DNA from 3 places in the Arthrobacter arnarulunnguaqae genome. Region 2 is predicted to be linked to each of the others. Evidence: riboswitches for the same ligand, from Rfam matches in the RefSeq annotation. Region 2 holds a riboswitch; each other region holds the start of a gene.
What was found. Region 2 has a riboswitch for S-adenosylmethionine ahead of ACHAAJ_RS07255 (methylenetetrahydrofolate reductase). Riboswitches for the same ligand answer to the same signal wherever they lie in the genome.
Positions count from the first base shown of each region.

Region 1 (9,907 bases), on a different contig from region 2:
CCGCCCAGTACCTGGTGGGCTGCGAGGGCGGCAAGTCACCGACGCGCAAGCGCATGGGAGTCTCCTTCGAGGGCGAGTCCCCCTCCACCCGCTGGCTCGTCGTGGACGTCAACAACGATCCGCTCGGCACGCCCAACGTGTTTCTCGGCGCCGATCCGAAGCGCCCCTACGTCTCGATCGGTCTGCCCCACGCCGTACGGCGCTGGGAATTCATGCTGCACGACGGCGAGACGGAAGATCAGGTCACGGATCCGGCCTACGTCAACAACCTGCTCAGCGCGCACGTCCCGGACCCGTCGAAACTGGACTTCATCCGCCGTCGCGTGTTCACGCACCACGCACGCGTGGCCGGCAACTTCCGGAAGGGCCGCCAACTGATCGCCGGCGACGCCGCACACCTGATGCCAGTCTGGATGGGCCAGGGGTGGAACTCGGGCATGCGCGATGCCACCAACCTCGGTTGGAAGCTCGCCGCAGTGTTGTCGGGACAGGCAGGCGACGCGCTGCTGGACACCTTCACCACGGAGCGCAAGGAGCACGCCCAGGCGATGGTGGATCTGTCCCTGACGTTCGGGAACTTCATCAAGATCACCAACCCGTTGCTGGCCGCCGGCCGCGACGCGGCGTCGTCGGTCCTGAATCTCTTCCCGTCGGTGAAGAGCTACTTCTCCGACATGAAGTTCAAGCCGATGCCGCGCTACACACAAGGAGTCCTGGCGGATCCCAATACGCAGGCGTCCGGCCGCGCCGCGGCAAGGCTGACCAGCAAGCTGGTGCCGGTGCTGACGGCAAACAACAAGGTCTCTCCGGTTGGCGTCCAGTTCCCGCAGCCGCGCGTCAACTCGAAAGCGGGCGCGAACGTCCTGTTGGACGACGCGATCGGCAATTGGTGGGCCGTCGTCGTATGGGGCAACAGCCCGAAGGACGTGCTCCCGTCCGAGTCGCTGGAGAAGCTCCGCACCCTGGGCGCCCGCCTGGTCTGCGTCCTGCCCGAGACGCAGCGGGCGTGGGCGGAGCGGGACATGGGCGAGGACGTGCTGGTTCTCGGCGACCACACCGGCCGCATGAAAAAGTGGTTCGACGATCGCCCGACTCCGCTGGTCTTCCTGCGTCCGGACCGGTTCGTCGCCGGTGCCTGCCTGACGCAGAACGCCCCCGCGACGCTGGACGCGATCCTGCGTTCCATGGCGTTCACCGGCAAGCCGGCGGCCCACGGAGCGGTGCAGGTTCCTGATGACGCCCGCGAGCTCCTGGGCTAGTCCCTCACGCAAAACGGTCCGGCTCCCCACAGGGAGCCGGACCGTTTTTCCGTTTCCTGGTCCTGCCGGATGCGCTACTTGCCGCCGACGCCCTGCGCGGTCAGGTACTGCTTGATGACCGTGTTGAACTCCTCGGCACGCTCCACCTGGGACCAGTGGCCGCACTGGCTGAAGATGTGCGCGTCCGCGCTCGGGATCACGTTGAGCAGCTCCCACGTGCGCGACGGCGGGATGACGACGTCCTGCATGCCGTGGATGAGCAGGACCGGGATCTCCAGCTTGGAGAGCACCTCGAAGTCCAGCGGGAGGGCGTCGCGGTCCCGGTCGCGGGCCGTGACGACCTCGACGAGGCGGTCGGAGGCGGTGTCGTTCAGCGCGGACTGGTAGCGCAGCGAGACGAGCTCCTCCGTGACCAGCGACTTGTCGACGACGAACTGCTCCAGCGTGCGGCGGATGCCGGCCTCGGACAGTTCCGGCTTCGCGTGTCCGGACAGCGCCGCGGTCTTCTTCGCCCCGCCGGTGCCCATGGAAACGATGCCCAGCAGGCGCTCCGGGAAGTCGATGGCGAACTGCATCGCCACCCAGCCGCCGATCGAGTTGCCCACGATCCACGTCTTGTCGATGCCCAGCGCGTCCAGCACGCGCACGGAGTGGCGGACCCATTCCTTGATGCCGTATTCGGTGCCGGGGGCCACGACGGACTGGCCGTAGCCGATCGAGTCGATCGCGATGCAGCGGCCGAGTTCGGAAATCTCCGGGAGATTCAGCCACCAGTTCGCGGCCGCGGTGACGCCGGTGCCGGAGCCGTGGAGGAAGAGGATCGGGGTGCCCTCGCCGAGCTCGTGGTAGTGGGTGACCTCGCCGGGAGCGGTCTCGAGCCACTTGTCCTCGAGGCCGAAGAACTTGTCCGTGGTGTAGTCGGGAATCTGAACTGTGGTCATGGCGCACTCCTGTTGCTCGTCGTCGCGCAGAGGTCCTCGCGGACCCGCGGCCTGGGTGGGGCGGCCCCGCGCACGCGCAGGGTTCCCCTCCCTGACAAGCCTAGGGACGCGCGACCCTCTGGCCACGGGACCGTTCCGGCAGGCGGCACAAAGGCAACGGCACGACGGCGGTCCGCTCTGCGCCAGGACGTCGTGGACGTCCCAGCCCGGGCACGGCGACGGCGTCGTCCAGCTCCGCTGCAGACCGCGGGCGTCAGCCCCGCCGGCCTGCGATGTTGACCATCCAGCCGATCCCGAACCGGTCCGTGCACATCCCGAAGCTGTCGCCCCACGGCGCCACCGCGAGGGGCTCGATGATGGTTCCGCCGTCAACAAGCTTGTCCCAGTAACCGCGCAATTCCGCCTCGTCGCCGCCGCTCAGGGACACGGAAAACCCCTTCGGGGTGTTGTACTCCATGGCGTTGGGCGTGTCCGAACCCATGAGTGTCAGCCCGTTGGCTCCCGTCACCTGGCCGTGCATGATCTTTTCCTTTTCGGCCGGTTCCTCACTGGCCTGGAAGTCGCCGAATGTGTTCAGCACGAGTTCGCCGCCGAAGACGCCGTGGTAGAACTCCAGCGCGTCGCGGGCGTTGTCCTTGAAGCCGAGGTACGGGTTGAGCGTCGTCGCCATTTTTGTGCCACTCCTCGGAGATGAATGCGTCCGGGCACCTGGGCAACTGCCGGAGCCGACTGAAGGCTCCCATTATGCTCCGGCACGGCCGCTTAGGCGAGGGCCGCCGCAGCCGCCCGCGTCGACATGTTTCGGCGCGTTGCGGTTCGTGACGAAACCCTTGAACCACCCCGCCATCCCCCGTCAGACTCGTCGGAGAATCAAGAGTTCCAACCACGGGCCCTGGCCGGTTGGACGGCAACCCTCCCGCTGTAGCGGGGTGCCCCAGGTGAGGATTCGACGCCGGCCCGGCTTGGGCGGCGTAAGTATGGCGACGTGCCTGGCATGCGCCACGACACCAAGGATCGATCATGACCCAGACTTCCCTGCAGGACCTGAACGAGGTTCGCGCCGCGCGGCTCGACGACGCCGGAGCCTTCTGGTCCGGCAAAATCGCCGCCGACGCCGCGAACGCCCGCCTGACGTATGGCGCACGGGGGGCCGGCGAGGGCTCGGTGGCCACGCGCATCACGACCGGAGGACATGAGTTCACCGTCGACGAGCCTGCCGGGCTGGCCGGCGACAACGCGGCGGCGAGCCCGGTGGAATACGCGCTCGGCGCCTTGGCATCCTGCCAGGTGGTGGTCTACAGGCTGTACGCCCACCAGCTCGGCATCCGGGTCGACGACATCACGATCGACGCCGAGGGAGACCTCGACGTGCGGGGTCTCTTCGGCGCCGATGCAACGGTCCGGCCGGGCTTTTCCGCGGTTCGCCTGCGCGTAGTCATCACCGGACCGGAATCGCAGGAGCGCTACGACGAACTGCGGCGGACCGTCGACGAACGCTGCCCGGTGCTGGACCTGTTCGCCAACCCGACGCCGGTGGAGATCGAGGTGGCCGCGAACCCAGCCGGATAGGGCAAGGGGCTACGGCAGCGGGCGTCCGCGGGCCGCGGTCCAGAGGGCGTACCAGTCGTCGGAGGCCATGGCCTCGGCGACACGTTCGGCGTCGGCGCAGGCCGCGATGCGTCCGGGGTTCGACGTGCCGACGACGGGACGGATGTTCGCGGGGTGGCGCATCAGCCAGCCCAGCACGACGGACTCCGGCGCGCAATCCAGGCGTTGCGCCAGGGCGGCGACCATGCGGGAAGCGGCCGCGTCCGCAGGTTCCGTCCCGGCGCCGTCGGCCGGCCGTCCGCTGTAGCGACCCTGCGCCAGCGGACCCCAGGCCTGGAGCTCGACGCCGTTGGCCGCGCAGTATTCGAGCGCACCGTGCGGGAAACAGACGTCCGCGCCCTCGGCGTGGTTGACGAGGACGCCCGCCTCCAACCAGCCGAGCCGGTGCAGGCTCATCTCCAACTGGTTGACGGCCAGCGGCTCGTCGAGGGCGGACTGCAGCGCGCCCATCTGCTCGGCGGACATGTTCGAGACGCCCAACCGCAACACCTTCCCGGCGGCCTTGAGGTCGGCGTAGGCGCCGGCGATTTCCGCCGGCGTGGCCAGCGGGTCCGGCCGGTGGACGAGCAGCGTGTCCACGCGGTCCGTGCCGAGGCGCCGCAGGCTGTCCTCGACCCGGGCCGCGATGGTCCCGGCGGACGCGTCGTAGCGGCCGGGAGTGTCCGGCGTGCCCAGCACTATCCCGCACTTGGTCTGCAGGTGGAGTTGGTCGCGAAGCTCGGGGCGTTCGGCCAGGACGCGGCCGAACACCTCCTCCGACTTGCCGTTGCGGTAGATGTCAGCGTGGTCGAACACCGTGATGCCGGCCTCCAGCGCGGCGTCGACGGCGCGGTGCGCCTCGAACACGTCGGCTGCCTCGAGCGGTCCGGCGCCCCAACCCCCGCCCAGGCCCATGCATCCAAAGATCAGGCGGGATGCGGCTTCGTGCATGCTGGTGCTCCTTCGGTAGGTGGACTCACAGCGTACGACGCCGGTGCGCGCCGGCGCCTGCGCCAGCGCCGACGCTCGGGGCTACTAGCGGGAGCCGGGATCGTCGTCCCCGAAGACCTCCGGCTTGAAGGTGATGTAGGCCTCCGGCGCGTTGAGCTGCGGCGCGTCGAGGAAGCTCAGGACGCTGCGCATCGACGACTGCATCACGGCCGTGCCGATCCCGCCCGGCGATGCACCGATGATACCGGTGGGCTTGCGCGAAAGAGTTGCTGCCCCACGGGCGGGAACCCCAGTCGATCGCGTTCTTCAGCGCGCCGGGGATGGACCGGTTGTACTCGGGGGACACGATGAGGATTCCGCCCGAGCCCTCAATCGCTGCCTTGAGCTCCTTACCGGCCACCGGGAAGTCGGCGTCGAAGTCCGGGTTGTAGAGGGGAAGGTCGGCAATGGGGATCTCGAGCACAGCGATCCGCACCCGGCTAGATTTCAATTTCGTCAACACTCCAACAAGTCTTGACAAGATCCGTCACTTGGGGTCTAGTCTCTTAATAGATCCAAACGGCCTCCCCCAAGGGCCAACAGGATCACCGCGGCCCCGCCGTCCCCCAAGTGGCGGGCCCGCCAGCATCGGACCAGGCCAATGCCGATGCAGAATCAGTGCCCCCACCCCCTAGGCAGGGCGGGGGCACTCTGCTGTTCGGACCGGCTGGCCGCCCATAAACACCCCGACACGTCAGGCAAGGCCGGCGTTTTACAAAATGATTACCCCCGGGTATTGTTCCAACAGATCCAATGCTTCCCCCAAGCCGCTTGGATCTTTCGTTCCCGCCTTCCCCCAAGTGGCGGGGACGCGTGCCAAACCCAAGAGGCGGCACATGAAAACGCCCCCGCCGATGAGACCGGCGGGGGCGTTTTCGCGCCTTACGGGTTCCTGATCACCAGGCCGGCAGCGTCGGCAAGGGGCCATCGGCCTCCAAATACCCGGCGTGGCCACGGGAGAGCCATTCGAGCAGGCCCTCCCGGTCCGATTCCACTCGCAGGGAGCCGTCGCCGATCACCCACTCGTCGCGCTCCTCCGTCACCAGGGTCATGCCGGGGGCGTCCTTGGCCCGCATGGTGCGCACCGCTGCCTCGAGGGCGTCGAGCACCGAGTCGGGATCGGCCTCCTCGATGGTCCAGGCGGTGTCCAAGTCGTTGTGGTGGACGACGACCTCGGCGATGCGCAGTGCCACGATGGAGAGCACGGGGATCCGCTTGCCGTGCAGGTGCACCTCCTCGACCGCAAAGTCGCCCGCCAGTCGCCGGGCCTGCTCGGAGAAGTACGCCGCGGACTCCCGGAAGGCATCGAGCAGTTCTTTCCGCGGGCGGGCGGCGATCTCCGCGATCTCCGCGTCGCGGGCCTCCCGGGACGCGTAGGGTTGCTGCTCCTCTCCCGTGACGGCCCAATCGATGAGCTTGACCAGGGCGCGGCCGTTGGAGGCCAGGTGCGCAATGACATCGGCGCGGCTCCAACTGCCGCACAGCGACGGCCGGGGGAGTTCGTCGTCCGCCAGCGACTCGATCGTGGCCAGGAACATGTCCGTTTCTCGGCCGAGTCGGGAGATGTCCGAGTGGAGGGAAGCTGAGTTGATCATGAGGCCACCTTATCCAGTGGCCACGGCGCGAATCGCCCTTACCGGCGATCCATATGCAAACGGTCCTGACTGATCCGCCGGGACGAACTACGCCCGCCGGCCGCGCAGGGCGGCGTGCTGCTCCAGCCCGTAGTAGGTCCGGCGATGGTAGACCAGCGGGACCGCCGGCGAACCGCCGTCGGACACCTGAAGGACGCGCGCCGCCGCGAGGACGCCCGCGCCCACCGGCGTCCGGCTGACGATCGCGCACCGCAACACCGTTCCCACCCCGCGCAGGATGGGCTCGCCAGTGGGCGCCGTGTACCAGTCCATGTCCGTTCCGAAGCGGCGCGAGCCCGGACGCGCGAACAACTCGGCGAGTCGGTGGTTGGCGATGGTCAGCAGGTGCACCGCGACGGCGTGGCCGGCGAGGACCGCGGCCCCGGACGTGCTGTCCGTCGAGACGGAGAAGGCGAGCGCCGCGGGATCGGCGGACACCGAGATCACGGACGAGGCGGTGATGCCGACGGGACCGTCCGCGCCCGCCGCCGTGACGATGGCGACGCCCGCGGGGTGGCCCCCGAACGCCTGGCGGAACGCCGAGGCGAGGTCCGACGTCGTTTGCGTGCCCATGTGCCCCACCTTAGAACCGCTTCCGGTGCGGCGCCAGACGCGCGACGCCGGACGCGAGCGACGCGCGCCGCTACGGCATCAGACCCACCGCCTACCGGTCCCACGAAGGCACGGCGCCGCCGACCACCACGGACTAACGCGCCCGGCCGGCACCCGCCGCCACCATGCGTACACTTGTACACATGAAATCCCCAGCGCACCGCGAGTCCGCCCGCACGCGCCGGCACGATCCGGAGCGCCGGGACCGGATCGTCGACGTCGCCCTGGACGTCATCGCCGAACACGGGGTCGCGGGCACCACGCACCGGAGGGTGGCAGCGGCGGCCGACGTCCCGCTGGGGTCCATGACCTACCACTTCGGCGGGATCGAGGAGCTCCTCACGGCTGCGTTCACGAGGCTGGCCGACACCACCGCGGACGGGTTCGAGGCCGCACTGGCGGCCGCCGCCGACCGCCCGGCGGCGCGGGAGGCCGTCGTCGGATTGATCACCGGGGACCTCCTCGGCTCCCGCCGCGGCGCGATCCTGTCCTACGAGCTCTACGCGCTGGCCGCGCAGAACCCCGAATTGCGCCGGGTCACCGACGCGTGGATGGCGCGCAGCCGCCACGCGCTCGAGCGGCATTTCGACCCGGCCACCGCGGCGATGGTCGACGCGCTCATCGAGGGGCTGTCCATCCACCGCACCCTGTCCCTGCATCCCCTGCCCGTCGCGGAGATCCGCCATGCCGTCGAGAGAGTGACCACCACCCCGTGAACCCCGGAACCCTGACCCCGGACCGCGGCGCCCCGGCCGGGGCCCGCGCGCACGGCCGCGCCCGCCTGGCGGTGTCGCTGCTCTTCCTGACCAACGGCGCCCTGTTCGCGAACATCGTGCCCCGCTACCCCGAGATCCTGGACGCGCTGGGCCTGAGCAACGCGGCATTCGGCGCGGCCGTGGCCGCGTTCCCGCTCGGCGCGCTGATCGCCGGACTGGCCTCGGGCGCGCTCATCCGGCGCTTCCGCTCCTCCCGGGTCGCCGGCGTCGGCACCCTCCTCACCGGCACCGGCATCCTGCTCGCGGGGATCGCCCCGTCCTGGGCGCTGCTGGCCGGCGCGCTGTTCCTCGCCGGAGCGATGGACGCCATCACCGACGTCGCACAGAATTCGCACGGCCTGCGCGTGCAGCGGCTCTACCAGCGCTCGATCCTCAACTCGTTCCACGCCGTCTGGAGCATCGGCGCGGTCCTCGGCGGGCTCATGGGCGCCGCGGCGGTGGGTCTCGACGTGCCGCGCGGAGCGCACCTGGCCACCTCGCTGGTGCTCTTCGCCGCCGTCGTGCTCGCCTTCCACCGCTTCCTCCTGCCCGGCGCGGAACCGGCCGAGACCCCCGAACCCGCGCACGACGCCGTTGCCCCCACGCGCGCCCCGGCCGGACGGCGCGGACGCCTCGCCAAGTACGCGGTCCTGGCCGCGCTGGTGCTCATCGCTTCCTCCGGCTCGTTGGTCGAGGACGCCGGCAGCTCCTGGTCGGCCCTCTACCTCGGCACCGGACTCGGCGCCGCGGCGCCCGTCGCGGCACTCGGGTTCGTCGCCCTGACCGGCGCGCAGTTCATCGGACGCCTCGTGGGGGACCGCCTCGTGGACCGCTTCGGGCAGCGCGCCGTGGCGCAGGCCGGCGGTGCGACCACCGCCGTCGGAATGGGGGCCGCCCTGCTCTTCCCGACCGTCCCCGGGACCATCGCCGGCTTCGCCGCGGCCGGCCTCGGCGTCGCCACCCTGGTGCCCGCCGCGATGCACGCGGCGGACGAGCTCCCCGGCCTGAGGCCCGGCACCGGCCTCACCGTGGTGAGCTGGCTGATGCGGGTGGGTTTCCTGCTGTCCCCGCCGATCGTCGGGGCGGTGGCCGACGCCACCAGCCTGGCGACCGGCCTGCTGGTGGTGCCGCTGGCCGGGGTCCTGGTCCTCGCGTTCTCTCCGGTGCTGGCGGTCCGCCGCACCCGCCCCTCCCCACGTTTCGCCTGAGGTAGATGTCTTTTTTGGGTCGAAATTGCGCATCTACCTCAGGCGAAGCGGGAGCTGGTGACAGCTAGCGTCGTCGAAACGCGCGGCTTGTTCCAGGAACTAGTTCGCGAACACGTCCAGCAGCTGGCCGTTCCGGGACCAGAGCGCCACCGAGTCTCCCCCGTTGTTCAGCACGGACGCGGTTCCACCGTTGTAGTAGGCCTCGGCCGAGTTGGTGCCGGGTCCGGTGTAGACGCGCAGTTCCGCGCCCGGCGCGAGCCGGTAACCCTCGCCGACGCGCAGGATGTTGTTGGCGGCGTCGCGGAGCAGGAGTCCGCTGGCGTCCACGGTGTGGCCGGTGGTGTTGCGCAGCACCACGTGCTCGCCCGATTCGGGCTGGACGTCATTGCCTGCCGGATTGTTCACGGAGTCCACGATCTCGAGTCCGCGTGCGGCCGGGAACGGCTTGAGGCCCGCGACGTGGCGCATGGTCTGGATGGGGAAGTCCCCGGTGACGGCTTCGACGCCGAGGTCGATCACCGCGTCCACGGCCTCCGGCGAGTTCACGGTGTAGACGCCCATGACGAGTCCGGCGTCCTTTACGTCGGCGACGTTCTCCTCCGTCAGCGTGCGGTAGTTGGTGCCGACGGAGTCGGCGAATGTCGCCCAGGACTCGATGGTGGCGGGGCCGGGCACGGTGCTGGAGAGCTGCTGTAGCGCGACGTCCGGGGCCAGCTGCGCGAAGGTGCGGTTGGAACCCTCGTCGAAGCCGATGACCTGAATCTTGTCCGCTTCCACCAGGCTCGACCACGCCGGGTCGTTCGCGAGCCTGTCCGCGACCACGGCCTCGATGCCGGGCGAGTTACGGGGCGCCTTGATCTCGATGTAGACGCCGGTCTCCGGCGTGGCGACGCGCGCGGCGTCGTCGAGGTGGGGGATGCC
Region 1 covers NZ_JBIMER010000023.1:17,074-26,980, reverse strand. Annotated here, with positions in the region: gene mhpA (bifunctional 3-(3-hydroxy-phenyl)propionate/3-hydroxycinnamic acid hydroxylase MhpA) at 1-1,259, shown strand, start outside; gene ACHAAJ_RS14500 (alpha/beta fold hydrolase) at 1,334-2,200, opposite strand; gene ACHAAJ_RS14495 (VOC family protein) at 2,454-2,870, opposite strand; SAM riboswitch class IV at 3,069-3,184, shown strand; gene ACHAAJ_RS14490 (OsmC family protein) at 3,221-3,769, shown strand; gene ACHAAJ_RS14485 (aldo/keto reductase) at 3,779-4,738, opposite strand; gene ACHAAJ_RS14480 (hypothetical protein) at 4,823-4,945, opposite strand; partial or broken gene ACHAAJ_RS14475 (NADPH-dependent FMN reductase) at 4,977-5,201, opposite strand; gene ACHAAJ_RS14470 (maleylpyruvate isomerase family mycothiol-dependent enzyme) at 5,674-6,372, opposite strand; gene ACHAAJ_RS14465 (flavin reductase family protein) at 6,460-6,984, opposite strand; gene ACHAAJ_RS14460 (TetR/AcrR family transcriptional regulator) at 7,167-7,739, shown strand; gene ACHAAJ_RS14455 (MFS transporter) at 7,736-8,986, shown strand; gene ACHAAJ_RS14450 (glycerophosphodiester phosphodiesterase family protein) at 9,086-9,907, opposite strand, start outside.
Region 1: linked by a shared signal. The riboswitch ahead of ACHAAJ_RS14490 (OsmC family protein) and the one ahead of ACHAAJ_RS07255 (methylenetetrahydrofolate reductase) in region 2 are both predicted to bind S-adenosylmethionine.

Region 2 (9,907 bases):
ACGGAGAGCCGGACCAGGTCCGTGGGCACGGCCAGTTCGGTCCCCCGGACGGACGCGTGCGTCATCTCCGAGGAATAGCAGACCAGCGATTCGACCCCGCCCAGGCTCACGGACAGCCCGAACAGCCGGGTGGATTCCGCGAAGGCGCGCGCCTGGCGCTCCCCGCCGGCGAACCGCACCGAGACGATCCCGCCGAACCCCGACATCTGCCGCGCGGCGAGTTCGTGGCCGGGATGCCCGGGCAGGCCCGGGTAGAGCACCTCGGCGATGCCCGGCTGCTCCCCCAGCCACTCGGCGAGGTCCTGCGCGTTGGAGCAATGCCGTTCCATGCGCAGCCCCAGGGTCTTGAGTCCCCGGGCGGCCAGATAGCAGTCCTGCGGGCCGGCGACGGCGCCGGCGGCGAACTGCTGGTAGCCGATGCTCTCGGCGAGCGCCTTCCCGCGGTGGGACCTCTCGGCCACGACGACGGCGCCGCCCAGGACGTCGGAGTGCCCGCCGATGTACTTCGTGGTCGAATGCACCACGACGTCGGCGCCCAGGTCCAGCGGCCGCTGGAGGTAGGGGGACGCGAAGGTGTTGTCCACGACCAGGAGCGCCCCGGCGTCGTGGGCGATCCGCGCCCAGCCGGCGATGTCGGCGATGCCGAGCAGCGGGTTCGACGGCGTCTCCAGCCACAGGATGGCGGTCCTGCCCGGCCGGACGGCCCCCGCGACCGCCGCGAGATCCGTGGTGTCCACCGCCGTGTTGGCCACGCCCCAGGGCGCCAGGAGGTGGTTGATCAGACGGTTGGTTCCGCCGTAGCCGTCGCCCCCGAGCACGATGTGGTCGCCGGGCAGCAGCAGGGCGCGCAGGAGCGCGTCCTCGGCGGCCAGCCCGGAGGCGAACGCGAAGCCGGCCGCCCCGCGCTCGAGGGCCGCCAACTGGGTCTCGAAGCCGTTCCGGGTGGGGTTGGAGCCGCGGCTGTACTCGTGCCCGGCGCGCAGGACGTTGATGCCGTCCTGGATGAACGTGCTGGTCTGGTAGATCGGCGGGATCACGGCGCCGGTGAGCGGGTCCGGCTCCTGGCCGGCGTGGATGGCGGTGGTGTTGAAGCCGCGGGCGAGCGGATCGGGCGTCGTCGTCATGTCAGGCCACCCGTCCCGCGAACGCCGGCACGCCGACCGGGGCGGCGCCCGGGACGTGTCCGGGCGCGAGCGCCGACAGGGCGGCGTCGAGGTCGGCGATCAGGTCGGCCGGTTCCTCGAGCCCCACGGAGATCCGGATGGTGGTCTCGGCGATCCCGGCGGCGGCCCGCTGCTCCGGCGTCAGCCTGCAGTGCGTCATGGCCGCCGGGTGCGCGACGAGCGACCGCGTGTCTCCGAGGTTCGCCGCCAGGACGAACACGCGCAGGGAATCGATGAAGGGTCCCACCGCCGCCGCGGGCGCCGCGAGGTCGAAGGAGAAAACGGATCCGGCGCCCCGGGGAAAGTCGCGCGCGGCGATTGCGGCGCCGACGTTGTCGGGAACGGACGGGTGGTGCACCCGGGCGACGGCAGGGTGCGCGGACAGGAACCGCGCTATCCGCTCCGTGTTGGACGCGTGCCGGGCGACGCGCAGGCCCAGGGTCTCGATGCCGCGCAGGATCTCCGCGGCGCTGGCCGGGGACAGCGAGGGGCCGAGGTCGTGCAGGTACTTGCTGCGGGCGAGCGCCAGGTACGCGCCCCGGCCGTGGCGGTCGGCCAGGCTTTCGTTGCCGTAGCGCGCCTTGGGCGCCGCGAGTTGGGGCCACTTGTCCGGGTGCGCGGCAAAGTCGAAGTTTCCGGAGTCGACGACTGCGCCGGCCAGCGCCGCGCCGTGGCCGCCGAGGAACTTGGTGGCGGAGTGCACCACGATGTCCGCGCCGTGTTCGATGGGCCGGTACAGGGCCGGCGTGGCCAGCGTGTTGTCCACGACCACCGGCACACCCGCCCGGTGCGCGGCCGCGGCGATCGCCCGGAGGTCCGGGAGGGTGGCCAGCGGGTTGGTGATGGATTCGAGCAGGACCGCGCGGGTGTCCGCCGTGATCGCGTCCGCCCAGGCGCCGGGCACGGCGGGATCGACGAAGTCCACGGTGATGCCGAAGTCGGCGAACGTGTCCGTCAGCAGGTCCACCGTTCCCCCGTACAGCTGCGAGGAGGCCACGAGGTGCCGGCCGGCGGGGGTGCGCGCGCCGTGTTCGTCCCGCCCGCCCCCGAGGAGGGCCAGGAGGGCGATGGCGACGGCGGACTGGCCGGTCGCCGTCGCGATGGCGCCGGTCCCCCCTTCCAGGGTGGCGAGGCGCTGCTCCAGCACGGCCACCGTGGGGTTGCCGGTGCGGGTGTAGGTGAAGCCCGGTTTCCTGAGCGCGAACATCGATCGGGCCGATTCGTAGTCCGGGAACGCGTACGCCGCCGTCTGGTGGATCGGCGGGGCCACGGGGAAATGCGGCCCGGCCGGCTCGTAGCCGGCGTGGATCTGGTCTGTGGCGGAACAGCCGTGCGCGTTCGTGCTCATGGGAAGGGGCTCCTTCGTCAGGGGTGGGGGCGGTGCCCGGCCCGCCAGGGGCCGGGCACCGCGGTCTTGCGGTGTTGCGGTGCTGCTGGTGCGCTGGCGCTACCGGTCCGCTCAGGCGGTGTGGTCCTGGGCCGCCAGGTCGCCGGTCCCGACGGTGGCGTCCAGTTCGGCGCGCACCGCGGCGGTGGCGTCGACCAGGTTGCGCAGCGCCGCCGTCGTCTCCTGGTATCCGCGGGTCTTGAGCCCGCAGTCCGGGTTGATCCACAGGTGGCGCGCCGGCACCGCCGTCAGCGCGGTTCGGATGAGGTCCGTGACCTCCGCCGTGGAGGGCACCCGCGGGGAGTGGATGTCGTAGACGCCCGGGCCGATCCCGCGTTCGTAGCCGTATCCGGCCAGGTCCCCGACGACCTCGAGGCGGGACCTGGCCGCCTCGATGCTGGTCACGTCGGCGTTCAGGCCGTCGATGGCGCGGATGACCTCGCCGAACTCGGAGTAGCACAGGTGCGTGTGGATCTGGGTGTCCGTGCGCACGCCCGAGGTCGCCAGACGGAAGGAATTCACCGACCAGTCGAGGTAGGCCTCCTGGTCCTCGGCGCGCAGCGGCAGCAGTTCGCGCAGGGCCGGCTCGTCGACCTGGATGATCGCGGTGCCCGCGGTCTCGAGGTCGGCGATCTCGTCGCGCAGCGCGAGCGCCACCTGGTTCGCCGTCTCGGACAGCGGCTGGTCCTCACGGACGAAGGACCACGCGAGGATGGTCACCGGACCGGTCAGCATGCCCTTGAGCGGACGCGGGGTCAGGGACTGCGCGTACGCGGTCCACGGGACGGTGAACGCCCCCGGGCGGCTGACGTCTCCCCAGAGGATCGACGGACGGGTGCAGCGTGAACCGTAGGACTGGACCCATCCGTGCTCGGTGGTCTCGAACCCGTCGAAGTTCTCGGCGAAGTACTGGACCATGTCGTTGCGCTCGGGCTCGCCGTGGACCAGCACGTCCAGGCCGAGGTCCTCCTGGAGCCGCACCACGCGGGCGATCTCCTCGCGCAGGAAGCCCTCGTAGGCCGCATCCGTGATGGCGCCGTTGCGCTGCCCGGAGCGGGCCTTGCGGACGTCGCCGGTCTGCGGGAAGGAACCGATCGTGGTGGTCGGAAGCACCGGCAGCCCGAGCCGCTCCTGCTGCGCCGCCGCGCGGACGGCGCCGTCGGGCCGGGTGAAGTCCGCGGCCGTGAGGCTCCCGGTCCGCCGGCGGATGGCCTCCTTGCGGACGCCTTCGCCGGTGGCCCGCGCCGCGAGGGCCGCGGTGGCCGCCCCGACCTCGTCCGCGATGGCGTCCGGCCCGGTGGCGAGTCCGCGGGCCAGGGTAAGGACCTCGGTGGTCTTCTCGTCCGCGAACGCCAGCCAGTCCCGCAGGTGGCCCGGGAGGTTGGTCTCGATGTCGACCTGGTGCGGGACGTGGAACAGCGACGTCGAGGTCGCGACGGACACCTTGCCGCCGCCCGCGGCCAACTTGTCCAGCGTGGACAGCGACGCGGCGAGGTCGTTGCGCCAGATGTTGTGGCCGTTCACGACGCCGGCGACCAGCGTCGCGGCGCCGCCGTTGGCGGCGCGGAAGGCATCCACCCCGGCGTCGGCCAGGGCGTCCCCGGCGACGAGGTCCGCGTGCACTGCCTGGACGCCGGCGGACGCGAGCAGTGCGAGGGCCTCACCTGGCGCGCGGCGGTTTCCGGCGGTGCCGTAGCCGGTGGTGACGAACAGGGCCGGCCCCGAGCCGGCCCGCGTTGCGGCGGCCAGCGCACGGTAGGCGCCCTCGACGACGCCGCCGGCGACGGCCAGTTCGCCGCCGCGGTCGGTGACCAGGGCCGGCTCGTCCAGCTGCACCCATTCGGCGCCGGCGTCTCCGAGCGCGTCGATGATGCCCTCGTAGGCGGCAACGGCGTCGTCCAGCCGCGACAACGGGTCGAAGCCCTCGGGTGCGCCGTCCTCGGCCTTGGCCAGCAGCAGGTAGGTCACCGGGCCAACCAGGACGGGACGGAGGGTGTTTCCGCGGCGGCTCTGCCGGGCCACGAGGCTGGTGAGGCGGTGGGCAAGCGGCGCGAACGTCGTGTCCGGGCCGATCTCCGGGACCAGGTAGTGGTAGTTCGTGTCGAACCACTTGGTCATTTCCAGCGGCGGGCGCTCGGCGTCGCCGCGGGCCAGCGTGAAGTACCCGTCGGTGTCCAGCGACCCGTCCGATTCGGCGAGGTCGGCGAAGCGCGTCGGCAAGGCGCCGAGGGCGGCGGTGGTGTCCAGCACCTGGTCGTAGAGGGCGAAGTCGGCGGGGATGGAGGAGTCCGCCGCGCCGAGTCCGAGGCCGGTCAGCCGGTCGATGGTGGCGTCCTGCAGGGCCTCGGACGCCCGGTCCAGGCCGTCGGCGTCGAGCTTGCCGGCCCAGTGGGCCTCGATGGCGCGCTTGAGTTCGCGGTTCGGTCCGATCCGCGGGTATCCGAGGATGGTGGCGGCGGGGAAGCTGTGCTGGTGGGTGGTCATGGTGGTGCTCCTTTTGCGGTGAATCGGTCGGTGGGTCGGTGTGCGTGCGCGCCGCCTAGGCGGGCACGCGTTGCGGTGCTGCCTTGGAGATCTCGAGCGCCTCGACGACGTCCAGCGAGCCCTGCGGATCGTTGAACGTGTAGAGGTGCAGGCCGGGGGCGCCGTCATCGAACGCGCCCTTGGCCAGCTCGACGGCGCTGGCGACGCCGATCCGGCGTCGTTCGCCGTCGCTGTCCGCCGTTTCGAGGCGGTGCAGCAGGTCCCTGCCCGGTTCGACGCCGGACATCGCGGCGAGGCGGGTCAGGCGCCGCACGCTGTCGAACGGGATGATGCCGGGGACGATCGGGATCCTGACCCCGGCGCGGCGCGCGGCCTCCACGAGGCCGGTGTAGTCGGAGCGCTCGAAGTAGACCTGGGTGATGGCGAAGTTGGCGCCGGAACGCTCCTTCGCCAGCAGCACCTCGACGTCGTGCTCGAACGACGGCGACTCCGGGTGCCGGCGCGGATACGCCGCCACCCCGACGGCCAGCCTGCCGCCGGCCAACGACGCCGCATGGCGCCGCTCGACGCCGCGGATCAGCTCCACCAGCTCGCCGGCGTAGCGGAGCTCCCCGCGGTTCGCGTCCGGCTCCGCGGGGAGGTCCCCGCGCAGTGCCAGCACCCCGCGGACGCCCAGCCCGACCAGGCGGGTGACAAGGGCGTCCAGGGTGGCGCGGCTCTCCCCCACGCAGATCAGGTGCGCCAGGGGCCGCAGCGCGGTGTTGCGGACCAGGTGGCCCACGAGTTCGATGGTGGCCTCGCGGCGGGCAGGCGTCCCGCTGGAGGTGACGGACACGTAGTCGGGGTTGGTGCCGGCCAGCGCCTCGATGGTCTCGAAGACCCTGGCGGCGGCGCGTTCGTTGGCCGGCGGGTACAGCTCGTAGGACAGCGCCGGTGGGGCGGCGCCGACGTTGTGTTCGGACATGGTTCTCCTCGCATTGTCACAGCGAAGGAGTGCGGCGGCGGTCCGGTCCGGTGGCATGCCGCGGGTCCGGGTGGCGTCGCTGATGCGTCTCCATCGCTTCTGGCGGTAGCACCGTTCGCGCGGCCCCCACGGGGCCCTCGGATGGTTGCTGCGGCGTCATCGATCCAGATCTCTCGGCCGCTCTTGATGGTTGGGTTCCACTATCTAACGCAGGGCCCGGACGGCCCCGCAAGCCGTCCGTCGCGCGGCGCTTCATCATCCGGAATATGACCGGTTGTGACCGGCGCCGGGCCGCCACGCGCGTCACCGGGCCGCCGCACCGCGTCATGTGAAGCGATTGTGACGCGCCCGGCGGGCGGGGCGCGGGACCGGGGACGGGTGCGTCGCCGCGGAGCGCGCCTTAGGCTGGGTGCCATGTCGACGAGCGCAGCGGCCGGGCAGGCCGAAAAGATCAAGTCCGGCTACACCTTCGAGGGACCCTGCGTGGACCTGGGGGCGGCGCTGGTCGGGGGCGAGGTCCATCCTGACGCACGGGTGCGGCTCCCCCTGCGCATGATGAACCGCCATGGCCTGGTGGCCGGCGCGACCGGCACGGGCAAGACCATCACGCTGCAGGTCATGGCCGAACAGCTCTCCGCCAACGGCGTACCGGTGTTCCTGACGGACATCAAGGGGGATCTCACCGGCCTCTCGACGCCGGGGACTCCCAGCGACAAGCTGCTGGCCCGCACCAGGAGCGTGGGCATGGACTGGACGCCCAAAACCTTCCCGGTGGAGTATTTTTCCCTCGGCGGCGACGGCGCCGGCATTCCGGTCCGGGCGACGATCTCCTCCTTCGGTCCCCTGTTGCTCTCGCGGATCATGGAGCTGAACGAAACGCAGGAGTCGAGCCTGCAGCTGATCTTCCACTACGCGGACACAAAGGACCTGCTGCTCTACGACCTCAAGGACCTCCGGGCCGTGATCTCGCACCTGACCGGCGACGAGGGCAAGGCGGAACTCCGGGAGCTCGGCGGGCTGTCGAAGGCCACCGCGGGCGTGATCCTGCGTGAACTCGTGGCGCTGGAGGCCCAGGGCCTGGAGAAGTTCTTCGGCGAGCCGGAGTTCGACACCGCCGAGCTGCTGCGCATGGCACCGGACGGCCGCGGCGTCATCTCCTGCCTCGAGCTTCCGACGATTCTGCAGAAGCCGCTGGTGTTCTCCACGTTCTTGGTGTGGCTGCTCGCGGACCTCTTCGAGGAGCTCCCCGAAGTGGGGGACGCCGACAAGCCCAAGCTCGTGTTCTTCCTGGACGAGGCCCATCTGCTGTTCCGTGACGCGTCGAAGGCGTTCCTCGACTCGATCATGACCACCGTGCGCCTGATCCGGTCCAAGGGGGTCGGCGTGTTCTTCGTGACGCAGACGCCCAAAGACGTCCCGGCGGATGTGCTGGGACAGCTCGCGAACCGCGTGCAGCACGCGCTGCGGGCGTTCACCCCCGACGACGCCAAGGCGCTGCGAGCCACCGTTTCCACGTTCCCCGTCAGCGACTACGACCTCGAGGAGGCCCTCACCCAGGCCGGCACGGGCGAGGCGATCGTGACCGTGATGAACGAAAACGGCGCTCCGACGCCGGTCGCGTGGACGCGCATGTGGACACCGGAGTCGACGATGGGCGCCTCGGCCGCGGAGGTCGTCGCCCGGACGGTCTCCGAATCGGCCCTGCTGTCCGTCTATGGAACCGTGACGGACCGCGAGTCCGCCTACGAGGTCCTCAAGGGCAGGGCGACGGCGGAGCCCGCGCCCGGTTCCGCCACGGGCGGTTCGGTGGCCGGCCGGGTGCCGGGCGCCGGACAGTCACAGGAGGACATCGATGCGGAATCGCGCCGCATCGAGGAGGACATCCTGGGGCGGCCCGGCAGCCTCCCGAACTCCGCACCCCCGTCCCGCGGGGGCGATCCTGTTCCGGCCCCCCGCGGGCGGAAGCAGGCGCCGGAGCGCGTGCCGAAACAGGAACAGAACCCGATGATGGATTTCGCCGTCCAGGCCGCAGGGGTCATCGGCAAGGAACTGCTCCGGGGCATGTTCGGTACCAAGCGGCGCCGCCGCCGCTGACCTCCGCGGTGCCTACCGGGAGGACGCGGGCCGGTAACGTAGGAGGGGTGCAGAACGGTTCCCCCCTCGTGAAAGTAGTCGCCGTGTGGCTGGCCGCGCTGATGGTTGTGGCCGTCGCCGCCGTCGTCACCGTGACCATGGTCAACCAGCGCGTGTTCGGCCCGGAGCGCCTGGTGACCGACTACTTCGCGCTGCTCCAGGCCGGCGAAGGCGAGCAGGCCCTTGGGCTTGTGGGCGCCGAGGTGCCCCCGGGCAATGCGCTCCTGCTGGACGGCGAGGGCCTGAAGGCCTCCGTCGCGCCGATCACCGACTTCCGCGTGGCCGGGACCAGCCGGCTGTCCGGCGGGCACGTCGAAGTGACCACCACCTACAGCGTGAACGAATCCGACCACCAGACCGTGTTCCGGCTGCGCAAGTCCGGCAGCGAGTGGATGTTTTTCGACCGGTGGCGGTTCGAGGCGCCACACCTGCCGGTGCTCCAGGTCAGGGCGGACACCACGAACGAAGTCCGGGTCAACGGCCTGGCCTCCCCCCTGTCCAAGGGCGTCCAGGGCGTGCCCACCATGTTGCCTTCCGTCGTCGAGGCCAGCTACGAGACCAAGTACTTCGAGGCGCCGGCCAAGACGCGCGTCGTCGACGCCGGCCCGGCGGCCGAGCGCGAGCCGCTGGACCTCGTCACCCGTCCCACCGAGCGACTGGTCGACGAGATCGACGAACAGATCCGCGGCTACCTCGACGGCTGCACGGCGCAGCAGGTCCTGAAGCCGGCCGCCTGCCCCCTGAGCTACAGCACCAACGCCCGCGTTTCCGCCGACACCATCAAGTGGGACGTGGTCGGCTACCCCAAGATCGACGTCGAGGCGTACCAGGGCGGGTGGGTGCTCCGCCCGCTCGAGGTCGACACCCGGCTGACCCTCGTGGAACAGGACCTGATGACCGGCGCGTTCCAGGAGAAGACGGTGACGGAGTCGTTTGGCTTCACGGCCAGGCTCAGCGTCGGCCCGGAGTCCGTGTCCGTCACTCCCGTGACGGGAGAGTAGCCGGCCCGCCCGCGGGGTCCGGCCGCCCCAAACCCTTTGGTGAGACTCAGTATCTTGACGTGAGCCTCGGTTTCACAGGAGACTATTGTGACGTGTCACACCCACCAGAGGAGCGGTCTTGTTCGCCACCATGTCTGTCGCCGCAATCATCGCCGAATCCGCCCAGCGGTTCGCGGACCGGCCCGCCGTGACCCTGGCCGGCGAAACGGTCACCTACGCCCAACTGTGGGACCAGACCCGGGCGTACGCCGGAGCCCTGCGAGACGCCGGCGTCCAGCCCGGATCCCGCGTCGCCGTGCTCATCCCCAACGTCACCGACTTCGCCCGCACCTACTATGCCGTGTTGGCCCTCGGCGCGACCGTTGTGCCCATCCATGCCCTGCTCAAGCGGCACGAGATCGAATACGTGCTGCGCGACGCCGAGGCCGGCCTCATGGTCTGCGCCGCTCCGCTGCTCGGGGAGGGGGCGCCCGCCGCGCAGGCCGCGGACACCCGCGTCGTCACGGTGCTGGCACCGGAACCCGGGGTGCACGACCGGCTCGAGGACCTCGCCGCCGCCGCGGAACCGATCGACACGTACCTCCCCATGCGGCCCGAGGACATCGCGACCGTCCTCTACACCTCGGGGACCACGGGCAAGCCCAAGGGGGCGCTGGGCTGCCACCTGGCGCTGCTCGAACAGGTCAACGTCCTGCTCACCAGCACGTTCGATTTCCGCGAGGGCGACCGGATCTTCGGCGGCCTGCCGCTGTTCCACACCTTCGGCCAGACGGTG
Region 2 covers NZ_JBIMER010000005.1:166,552-176,458, forward strand. Annotated here, with positions in the region: gene ACHAAJ_RS07240 (cystathionine gamma-synthase) at 1-1,124, opposite strand, end outside; gene ACHAAJ_RS07245 (O-acetylhomoserine aminocarboxypropyltransferase/cysteine synthase family protein) at 1,126-2,511, opposite strand; gene metE (5-methyltetrahydropteroyltriglutamate--homocysteine S-methyltransferase) at 2,623-5,034, opposite strand; gene ACHAAJ_RS07255 (methylenetetrahydrofolate reductase) at 5,090-5,998, opposite strand; SAM riboswitch class I at 6,086-6,191, opposite strand; gene ACHAAJ_RS07260 (helicase HerA-like domain-containing protein) at 6,413-8,092, shown strand; gene ACHAAJ_RS07265 (hypothetical protein) at 8,140-9,132, shown strand; gene ACHAAJ_RS07270 (long-chain-fatty-acid--CoA ligase) at 9,263-9,907, shown strand, end outside.

Region 3 (9,907 bases), on a different contig from region 2:
GCCCCGCACACCACCGCGATCGCCCCGCGCAAGCCGCTCAAGCGCGAGGAGACGCTGCTTGCCCTGCGCCTTCGGCTGCTGCTGGACCGCCACGCCGGAAGCGGAACGGAACCCGTCATCTCGCGCGCCGGCGCCCGCGAAATCCTTGAGGAACACCGCCGCCCGGGGGCGGTGGACGACAAGCGCCTGGAGGACCTCACCGACGCGTCCCTCGCCCGTCTCGTGGCGCTCAAACTCATCCTGCCCACCGAACTCGACGACGAATACCGCGTCTCCGGCGCGCTGGCCCTGGCCCTCCCGTTCGAAAGCATCGAGGAGATCCCCGCCTACATCGCCGCCCTGGAGAACTCCTCCGACGCGGATGTCATGGACCTCGACTCCGTGGAGGATGAACTGTGAGCATTGCCCTAACCCTGCCCTTCGGCGAGGCCGCCAACCCCGGCCAACACCGCCTGACCCGCATCCAGGTCATCAACTGGGGCACGTTCCACGGCCGCCACAGCCTCTATGTGGACCGCGACGGCACGCTGCTGACCGGCCATCCCGGCGTCGGCAAGTCCACCCTGTTCGACGGCATCGGGCACATCTTCCACGCCGCGCCGCGCCTGAACGAGTCCGCCCACGAGGCCTCCACGCGCAAGGACCGCCGCACCACCTACTCCTACATGCGCGGCCGCCGCTTCAAGACCGAGACCGGGACGCTGTACCAGCGCCCGGGCGCCACGTGGAGCGCCATCGCGCTGACGTACGACGACGGCCTCGGCGGCAAGACCTGCGTCGCCGCCCTGTTCGACCTCCCCGCCAACGGGCTCGAGGGCCAGGTGGGCAAGCACTACGTGATCGGCGACCGTACCCTGGACACCGCCGCGCTGGAGGACCACGGGTCCCGCCGGTTCTCCCCCACCAGCCTGCAGAAGTCGCTGCCCGGGTTCGAGGCGTTCGACACCCACAAGACGTTCGCCGAGCGCTTCCGCCGCCGCCTGGGCATCGACAACGACAAGGCCTTCTCCCTGCTGCGCACGCTGCAGAACGGCAAGGGCCTGGACAAGGGCGTCAACCAGTTCTTCCGCTACGAGGTCCTGGAGGTCCCGGCGACGCTCAAGGCCGCGGCCGGCGCCGTCGAGGACTTCAGCCACCTTCGCGGCATCCACCGCCAGCTGGAGGAGGCCCGCGCCCAGCGCGACGCCCTCCGCCAGGTGCCGGATCAGTACGCCCGGCACCGCGGGCTCGCCGAGGAACTCGAGCGCAACACCGAACTTGCCGGCACCCAGTTGCCGCTGCTGCGCGAGCACCTGGCCGCCGAGCTCCTCGGCGGGCGTTCCGCCGCGCTGGCGGCGGAGCTGGCGTCCAACCGGGCGGAAATCGAGGCCGCGGCCGAGGCCAAGGACGTGCTTCAGGAGCGCGCCCGATCCCTGCAGGAGCAGCACGACTCCCACGGCGGGCAGGCCGTCCAGGCGCTCGAACGCGAGCTCGAGTCCGCCCGTGCCCGCCTGGTCGAGCGCGCGCAGGCCGCCGCGGCGCTGCGCCGGGAGATGGACGACGTCGGAGTGAAGCTCACGTGGACGGCCTCCGGGTTGGAATCCGCCCGCCGGCAGGCCGCCGTCGCCGCGGAGAACCTCGCCGGCGTCGCCAAGGACGCGAAGACCATGGAATACGAGGCGATGGCCGCCTCGATGGAGGCGCGCGACCGCGGACGCAGGCTCCGCACCGAGATCGACGCGTACTCCCTGCGCGGTTCCAACATCGACCCGGTCTCCGCCGCCGCCCGCCGCCGCATCTGTTCCGAGACCGGAATCGACGCCGCCGACCTGCCCTTCGCGGGGGAACTGGTGGACATCGCCCCGGGGCATTCCGAATGGCGCTCGGCCGCCGAGAAGGCCCTGCGCAGCCTCGCCACCACGCTGCTGGTCCGCGGCGAGGACCTCGCCAAGGTGACGGCGGCGGCGGACCGGCTCGACGGCGTCGGACGCCTGCGGTGGATGGACCTTTCCCGTGCCCCTCGTGCCGCCGACGCCGGCCCGGCGGACCTGGTCACCAAGCTGGAGTTCAAGTCCTCCGACGCCGGCGATTGGCTCCGCGCCAAGATCACCGCCGACCACGCGCTGGCCTGCGTCGCCTCCGATGCCGGACTGCATGTCCACCCGAAGGCCATCTCGAAGGCCGGAACCATCAAGGCCTCCGCCGGCGTGTTCGAGCGCGACACCCGCGTGGTCGCCGCTTCCGACTACCTCCTGGGCTTCACCAACGAGGAGAAGATCGCGGAGCTCGAGGCCAAGGCCCTGCGCCTGGACGGCGAGCGCGCGCAGGCCGAGGAGCTCGCGGCCGAGCGCAGTCGCTCCAAGGACGAACTGGCCCGGCGCCTGGACTCGCTGAAGGCGCTGTCCGTGGACAAGCGCGCCTTCGCGGCCCTGGACACGTCCGTCCAGGAGGCCGCCGTCGTGGACCTCGAGGCCCGGATCGCCGACGCCATGGACGCCAGCACGGACCTCTCCGCACTGCGGGAATCGCTGGCCGAGGCGCGTGCGGAACTGGAGTCCGGCGTCGGACGGTTGGCCGTGCTGCGCAGTGAAACGTCCGCCCTGGAGCGGCGGGCCGCCTCCGCCGCCGCCCAGCTGAAGGCGACCGCCGCGCGCGGCGCCGACGGCACGCCCGCGGCGTGGGCCGGGGAGACCCTCCGCGCGGACCCGGGGCTCTCCGCCGTCGTGGCGCGCGGGTCGGAGGCGAGAGTGGCGGAGCTCGACGCCGCCGTCGCGGACGTTGCGCTGGCGCTCGGCGAGCGCGCGACTGCGCTGCGCCAGTCGCTGTTCGCCACGGAGACGGCGTTGACGGACACGTTCAAGCAGTTCGCCCGCGACTTCGGTCCGGGCGCGGCGTCCACCGCCGGGGTCTCGGTGGAGAGCGCCCCGCACTACGTGCGGCTGCTGGAGGGCATCGTCGAGGAGGGCCTGCCGCAGCGCGAGGACGAGTTCCGCGAGTACTTCTCCAACCGGTCCTACGAGCGCTTCTCCGACCTGTTGCAGCTGCTGGAGGAGGAGCGCCGGGACATCGCCCAGCGCATCCTGCCGCTGAACCAGATCCTGGCTGACGTGCCGTTCGAGCACGGCAGCCACCTGCGGCTCGAGGTCCGGACCAGCATCCCCGACGAGGCGCGGGACTTCCGCGCCGCGCTGAAGGACGCGCTCGGGAACGCCTACGCCCGGCGCGGCCCGGAGGAGCTGACCTCCAGCTACCGGGCGCTGGAGCGGCTGGTGGACGCGCTGGACGACTCGTCCCACCAGGCGTGGCGGGACACCGTGCTGGACGTTCGCCAGCACGTGACGATCTCCTGCAACGAGCACAAGCCGGGCGGCGAGGTGGAGACCGGGCTGGAGCCCGGCACGCTGTCCGGCGGCGAGGGCCAGCGGTTCACCTCGTTCATCATGGGCGCCGCGTTGGCCTACCAGCTGGGCTTCGCGCTGCAGGGCTTCACCACCTACGGGACGGTGATGATCGACGAGGCGTTCATCCAGGCGAACTCGGAGTACGCGGCGGCGGGCATCAACGCGCTGCAGGAGTTCGGCTTCCAGCTGCTGCTCGCGGCGCCGGAGGACAAGATCGACCTCTCCCGGCACCTGGGCTCGGTGTCCGACATCGTCAAGCACCCCGGGTCCAACGTGTCCGGATTCGTGGAGACCGGGCTGTCCCCGGCCCTGGCGACGGACATCGTCCTGCGGTAGTTGTCCACAATCGGGCGCCGGGTTCGTCGGGCCGATCCGCGGGCGCGTAGATTCTGTCATCACGGGGCTCACACTTTGGCGGGCGCCGGCGTCTACGAAGGTGATCAACATCAAGCAGCCGTTCGAATCGGTCGTGCGGGCCCACGGCACCACGGTGTTCAGGGTCTGCCGCGCGGTGCTGGGTTCCGGTGCCGATGCGGAGGACGCATGGTCGGAGACGTTCCTCGCCGCGCTGCGGGCCTACCCGGAGCTGCCGGCGGACGCGAACGTCGAGGCGTGGCTGGTGACGATCGCGCACCGCAAGGCGGTCGACGTCGTCCGCTCCGCGGCCCGCCGCGCCGTCCCGACGGCGGATCCGCCGGACGCGCATTCCACACTCGGGGTGCCCAGCGAACCGGAGGACGACCTCTGGCGCGCACTCGCCGCGCTGCCGCCCAAGCAGCGGATGGCCGTAGCGTACCACCACGTCGCCGGGTTGCCGCACGGCGAGGTCGCCGCCATCCTCGGCGGCAGCGTCGAGGCCACGCGCCGTGCCTGTTCGGACGGCATGAGGGCGCTCCGGACGGCCCTGGACACCCACACCATCCCGCAGGAGGTACACCCATGAGCGCCCCTCTTCCCCCCACCGTGGCCGACGCGCCCGGCACCACCGGATCGGCGGACGCGTCCGGCACTCCACGCTTCGACGCCGAACTCGCCGCGCTCCTGTCCGCCACCGCGGAAACCGCCGACGTCGCCGGACGGCTCCACCGGCGCCTCGTGGAGGCCGCCGCCGCCGCGGGCGCCCTCGACGTCGCCTACCGCGTGGTGGACACCCCCGTGGGATCGCTGCTGCTGGCCACGACCGAGACGGGACTGGTCCGGGTGGCTTTCGCCCAGGAGGACCACGACGCCGTCCTGCAACAGCTCGCGTCCCGTTTGAGCCCGCGGATCCTGCGTGCCCCGGCCCGCCTGGACGACGCGGCGCGGCAGCTGGACGAGTACTTCTCCGGCACCCGGCACGAATTCGACCTCCGCTTGGACCGCACGCTGTCCTCCGGCTACCGCCGCGAGATCCACGAATACCTTCCGCTGATCCCCTACGGGCAGACGGCCAGCTACGCGCAGATCGCGCTGGCCACCGGCCGGCCGAAGGCGGTGCGCGCCGTCGGCACCGCCTGCGCGACCAATCCCCTGCCCGTCGTCGTGCCGTGCCACCGCGTCCTGCGCAGCGACGGGACCCTGGGCGGCTACCTCGGCGGGACGGAGGCAAAAACGCGGCTGCTCGGCCTGGAGTCGGCCGCGTGAACACCCTGTTCGGCGACGACCTCCTGGAACGGCCCGTCCGGCAGGTGGCACCGGGCGCGGTCCACGTCCCGGGGTGGCTGAGCCTGGAGCAGCAGGCCTGGATCGCCGCGCGCTTCCGCGAGTGGGCCGACGGACCGGTGCCGATCCGGGCGGCCAAGGTCCGCGGGCACGAGATGTCCGTGCACACCGTGTGCCTGGGCTGGCACTGGCAGCCCTACCGCTACACGCGCGAGGCGACGGACGTGAACGGAAACCGCGTGCTCCCGCTGCCGGGCTGGCTCGCCGAACTCGGCGGCCGCGCGGTCGCCGAGGCGTACGACGCCGTCGGCACCCCGGGGTACGCGCGGTCCGGCCGGCCGGACGTCCCCTACGTGCCGGACGCCGCCCTCGTGAACCACTACGCGGCAGGGGCGAAGATGGGCATGCACCAGGACAAGGACGAGTCGTCGCCGGCCCCCGTGGTGTCCCTGTCCATCGGGGACGCGTGCCTGTTCCGTTTCGGCAACACGCAGGGCCGGGCGAAGCCCTACGAGGACGTCGAGCTGCTCTCCGGGGACCTGTTCGTGTTCGGCGGGCCGTCGCGGCTGGCCTACCATGGCGTACCCAAGGTGTACGCCGGGACCGCCCCGGAGGGATGCGGGCTGGAGCACGGGCGCATCAACATCACCCTGCGCGCCACCGGACTGGAAGGACAACCCACGCCATGAACGGGACCGTGATCGGCGAGGACGGACTCGCGCGGCCGCCGTGGGCCAGCGTCGATCCGATGCTGCGCGAATACTACGACACCGAATGGGGTCTTCCCGTGCGGGACGAACGCGGGCTGTACGAGCGCATCAGCCTGGAGGCCTTTCAAGCCGGGCTGTCCTGGGCCACCATCCTGCGCAAGCGCGAGGCGTTCAGGGCCGCTTTCGACGGCTTCGACCCGGACTCCGTCGCGGCATACGGGGAGGACGACGTGGCTCGCCTGATGGCGGACGCCGGGATCGTGCGCAACCGCGCCAAGATCCTCGCAGCCATCGCCAATGCGCGCGCCACGATCGAGTTGCGGTCGGACGGCGGGTTGGTCGAGTTCGTGTGGTCGTTCGGTCCCGCCGAGACGCCGCGGCCGGCCACGTTCGCGGACGTCCCCACGACCTCGCCAGAATCCATCGCACTGTCCAAGGCGCTGCGGAAGCGCGGATTCTCCTTCGTGGGGCCGACCACGATGTTCGCGCTGATGGAAGCCATCGGCATAGTGGACACCCACTTGTTGGACAGCCACCGCCGCGGCTCCTCGGGCGTCTGGCCGGGATGAGTTCAGGACCGGCGGACCGCGGACGCCTGTTGCCGGCCAACGGTGGACTCGACGCCCCGGCGCTGATGGGGTTGTTCGCCGCGCACGCCATACCGGGTGTGGACGCGGTGGACGTCCGCGACGCCACGCTGACCCGAGCGGTGCGCCTGACCTCGGGGCACCGCGCGGTGACGGTCGCCGTCGAACCCGCCGGTGTGCGGGTGTCCTCGCCCGGCCTGTCCGCCGCCGACCGGACGGAACTCGGCGCCGTCGTCCGGGCGTGGCTGGACCTGGACACCGACCTCGCACCCGTGAACGCCGTGCTCGCGGCCGACCCGCTGCTGGCTCCGCTCGTGGCCGCCCGCCCGGGCCTGCGCGTGGCGGGGTGCCTCGACCCGTTCGAGGCGGCGGCGACCACCGTGCTCGGCCAGCAGGTCTCGCTCGCCGCCTGCCGCACGTTCGCCGGTCGGCTCGTCGCCGCGTACGGCTCGGACGGACCCGCAGGGCTCCGGACCTTTCCCGCGGCAGAGGCGGTTGCCGAGGCGGCACACGAGCGTCTGCGCGCCGCCGTCGGCATCGCGAACGCCCGGGCACGCACGCTGCGGGCGCTGGCGGGCGCGTTCCTCCGCGCAGGCCATGCGGAGGGTGAGGTGATAAGAAAAGTGCCGGGAAGTCCGTGGTTTCCGCTCTCCCGCGCGGAATTGCTCGCACTGCCCGGCATCGGAGAGTGGACGGCCGACTACCTGGCCGTCCGCGCCTCCGGGGACCGCGACGCCTTCGCACCCGGGGACCTGGTGCTGCGCCGCGCCCTGGGCGGCATCTCGACCACGGAAGCCGCCGAGCGCGCGCGGAACTGGAGCCCGTACCGCGCCCACGCGCTGATGCACCTGTGGACGTCCACCGCCTACTTGAGGTAGCCGGCGGCTACCCGTCGGTGTGGCGGCTACTCGGGGAAGATCTGCCCGATGGGTTCGCGCTTCTCCGCCTGGAACGTATCCTCGGCCCGTCCATACGCCCAGTAGGCGGACAGCGAGAGCTGCTTGCGGTCCACCCCACGGTCGTCGGACAGGTAGCGCCGCAGCGCCTTGACCATCTCGCGCTCTCCATGGGCGAAGACCTGCACGCGGCCCTCGGGCCACTCCCCCGCCATGACGGCAGAAGCCAGCATCGCGCTCTCGGGGGTGACCGGTCCTCCGCGGTGCAACCAGCGCACGTCGATCCCGGCGGGCACGTCCAACGCGATCTCGTCCTCCGGTCCGGCGACCTCGAGGTAGGCGAAGCCCTTCGCGTCGGGATCCATGGTCTCCAGCGTCGCCGCGATCGCCGGCAGCGCGGATTCGTCCCCCGCGAAGAGGAACCAGTCGGCCTCGACATCGGGCAGATGCATCCCGCCGGGTCCGGAGAAACAGATCTTGTCCCCCGGCTGCGCGGACGCCGCCCACGGACCTGCGATGCCGTCGTCGCCGTGCACCACGAAGTCGATCTGCAGGGTGCCGGCCGCCTCGTCGACACTGCGAACGGTATAGGTGCGGCGCACGGGCATCTTGTTCGCCGGAAGCGCGGCGCGCAGGGCATCCATGTCGTACGGGGGCTCGAGTCCCAGCGCCGGATCGACGAACAATAGCTTCACGTACTTGTCGGTGGCGTCCTTGTTGCGGAACTCGGCGAAGCCGGGCCCGCCGAACGTCAGCCGAACCATGTGCTCTCCCAGCGTCTCGCTCGCCACGACCTCCAAGACAATCAGCGGCCGGGCCGGACGTGCTGTTGGGGGAACGCTCACTCGATATCACTCCTCTGGGCGCCGGGTCCTTCGGCGCTTCGGTTTTCCCCAGCCAATCCCACAAAATGACGCAACGCAAACCGTGCGCACTGCCTGCGCTAGGATTAAGCCAGCTTCACGAGATGCGGCCAGCTTTGGGCTCCGACCCGGCCGCACACCAACCCCATGCTTAACGGGTGGTTCGGATGACGAAGCGGCCGGCGGCCCACTCGACGTCGGCAAGAGCAACGGAAGGGTCCCATGGGCTTCCACACCACCGCCTCGGGCGCCGATTCCCTCTGTTCCTCGTTCGACCCCGGACACCGCATCCACGTGGCGGCACTGCGCCGCGCGCTGGCGCTCCCCGCCGACTGGGTGACCGTTTCAGTCGAAGTCGGCGTGCCGGAACAACGGGTCGTCATCCACGCAGCCGACGGCGAAGCCGTCACCACACACACCCACGACGCGTTCCAGGTGGCCGCCCGAATGCGCGGGCTGCCCGCGGCCGCCCGCGAAGCACACGCGCCGCCGCCGCGGGATGAGGCCTCCCGCCTCCGGCCGTTGCACGGACCCGTGCCAGCGCGCTGGCGGTTCGTCTGGAACGAATCGGCCGGAATCCTCGGTCTGCCCGCGGACCGGCTGCGCCACGCCGGACGAGCCTACGTGAGCCTGTCCGCGAACCCGGTGCAGCCGTGTGCACTGGCCCACGAGGAATGCCTCGGGCGGGACTTCGCGGAACTGGCGGCCCGGCTGTCCTAACGGAAGACCGGCTCGCCCAGGAACTCCGCGAGGGCCTCCCGGCGCTCGGCGGGGATCCGCATCAGACGGGATTCCCCGGTCGAGAAGAAGGCCAGGGTCGTGGTGGCGCGGACGCACACCCCGCCGTCGACCGGGTCGTGGATCTCGTAGGCGATGTCGAAGCTGGCCGGCTTGACCGCCGAGATCCACACGTCGACCTCGGCCGGAACGTTGCGGTAGTCCAGCGGTGCGGCATACCGCACGCGGTGTTCCACCACGAGCGTCTGGGTGCCGGCGGGCACGGCGGAAAACAGGGCCACCATCGGCTCGTTGCCCACCTTGCCCGTCCCGCCCGGGACGCCGAAGGCGGCGATGCGCGCTTCTTCCAGCATGCGGAGGAGGTTCACGTTGTTGATGTGCCCGTAGGCGTCCATGTCCGCCCAACGCATGGGCACCCGGACGCGGAGCCTGCGTCCGCTCACACCTTTTCCCCGCGGGCCTGCTTCTGCTCCACCGCGCGGAGTTGCTCGTCCTCCTGCACTCGCTGGTCCTCGGCGGAAACGATCCCGAGCTTCTCGAGTTCGGCGATGATCACGGCTCCGTCGGGAGCGTAGATCCAGGGCACGCCCGGCGTCGCGTCCACGGTGCCCATCGAGCGGCCGCCGGCCAAAACGGCCTCCGACGGCGTGAGCTGGCGGATCACGATCGCCCGGACGTTCTGCGGGTAGCGCTTGGCGAACTCCGCGTAGATCTCCGGGTCGTGCTGCCCGTCGTCGCCGACCAGCAGCCACCTCATCTGCGGGAACTCGTCCGCGAGTCGGCGCAGCTGGTCCACCTTGTGCTTCATGCCCGAGCGGAACCAGCGGCCCTCCGTCGGCCCCCAGTCGGTCAGCAGCAGGGCCCCCTCCGGGTAGAGGTTTCGGGTGAGGAACCGCGTGAGGGTCGGCGCCACGTTCCAGGCTCCGGTGGAGAGGTAGAGGACCGGGGATCCCGGACGCCCCCGCATCAGCCGCTCCATCATCACGGCCATCCCCGGGGTCGCCACGCGCGCGTGTTCGTTGAGCACGAAAGAGTTCCACGCCGCCAGCAGCGGACGGGGCAGGGCGGTGACCACCACGGTGTCGTCGACGT
Region 3 covers NZ_JBIMER010000004.1:58,829-68,735, forward strand. Annotated here, with positions in the region: gene ACHAAJ_RS05630 (DUF4194 domain-containing protein) at 1-399, shown strand, start outside; gene ACHAAJ_RS05635 (ATP-binding protein) at 396-3,716, shown strand; gene ACHAAJ_RS05640 (RNA polymerase sigma factor) at 3,820-4,323, shown strand; gene ACHAAJ_RS05645 (methylated-DNA--[protein]-cysteine S-methyltransferase) at 4,320-5,003, shown strand; gene ACHAAJ_RS05650 (alpha-ketoglutarate-dependent dioxygenase AlkB family protein) at 5,000-5,710, shown strand; gene ACHAAJ_RS05655 (DNA-3-methyladenine glycosylase I) at 5,707-6,300, shown strand; gene ACHAAJ_RS05660 (DNA-3-methyladenine glycosylase family protein) at 6,297-7,196, shown strand; gene ACHAAJ_RS05665 (siderophore-interacting protein) at 7,223-8,059, opposite strand; SAM riboswitch class IV at 8,173-8,290, shown strand; gene ACHAAJ_RS05670 (hypothetical protein) at 8,300-8,797, shown strand; gene ACHAAJ_RS05675 (acyl-CoA thioesterase) at 8,794-9,258, opposite strand; gene ACHAAJ_RS05680 (App1 family protein phosphatidate phosphatase) at 9,255-9,907, opposite strand, start outside.
Region 3: linked by a shared signal. The riboswitch ahead of ACHAAJ_RS05670 (hypothetical protein) and the one ahead of ACHAAJ_RS07255 (methylenetetrahydrofolate reductase) in region 2 are both predicted to bind S-adenosylmethionine.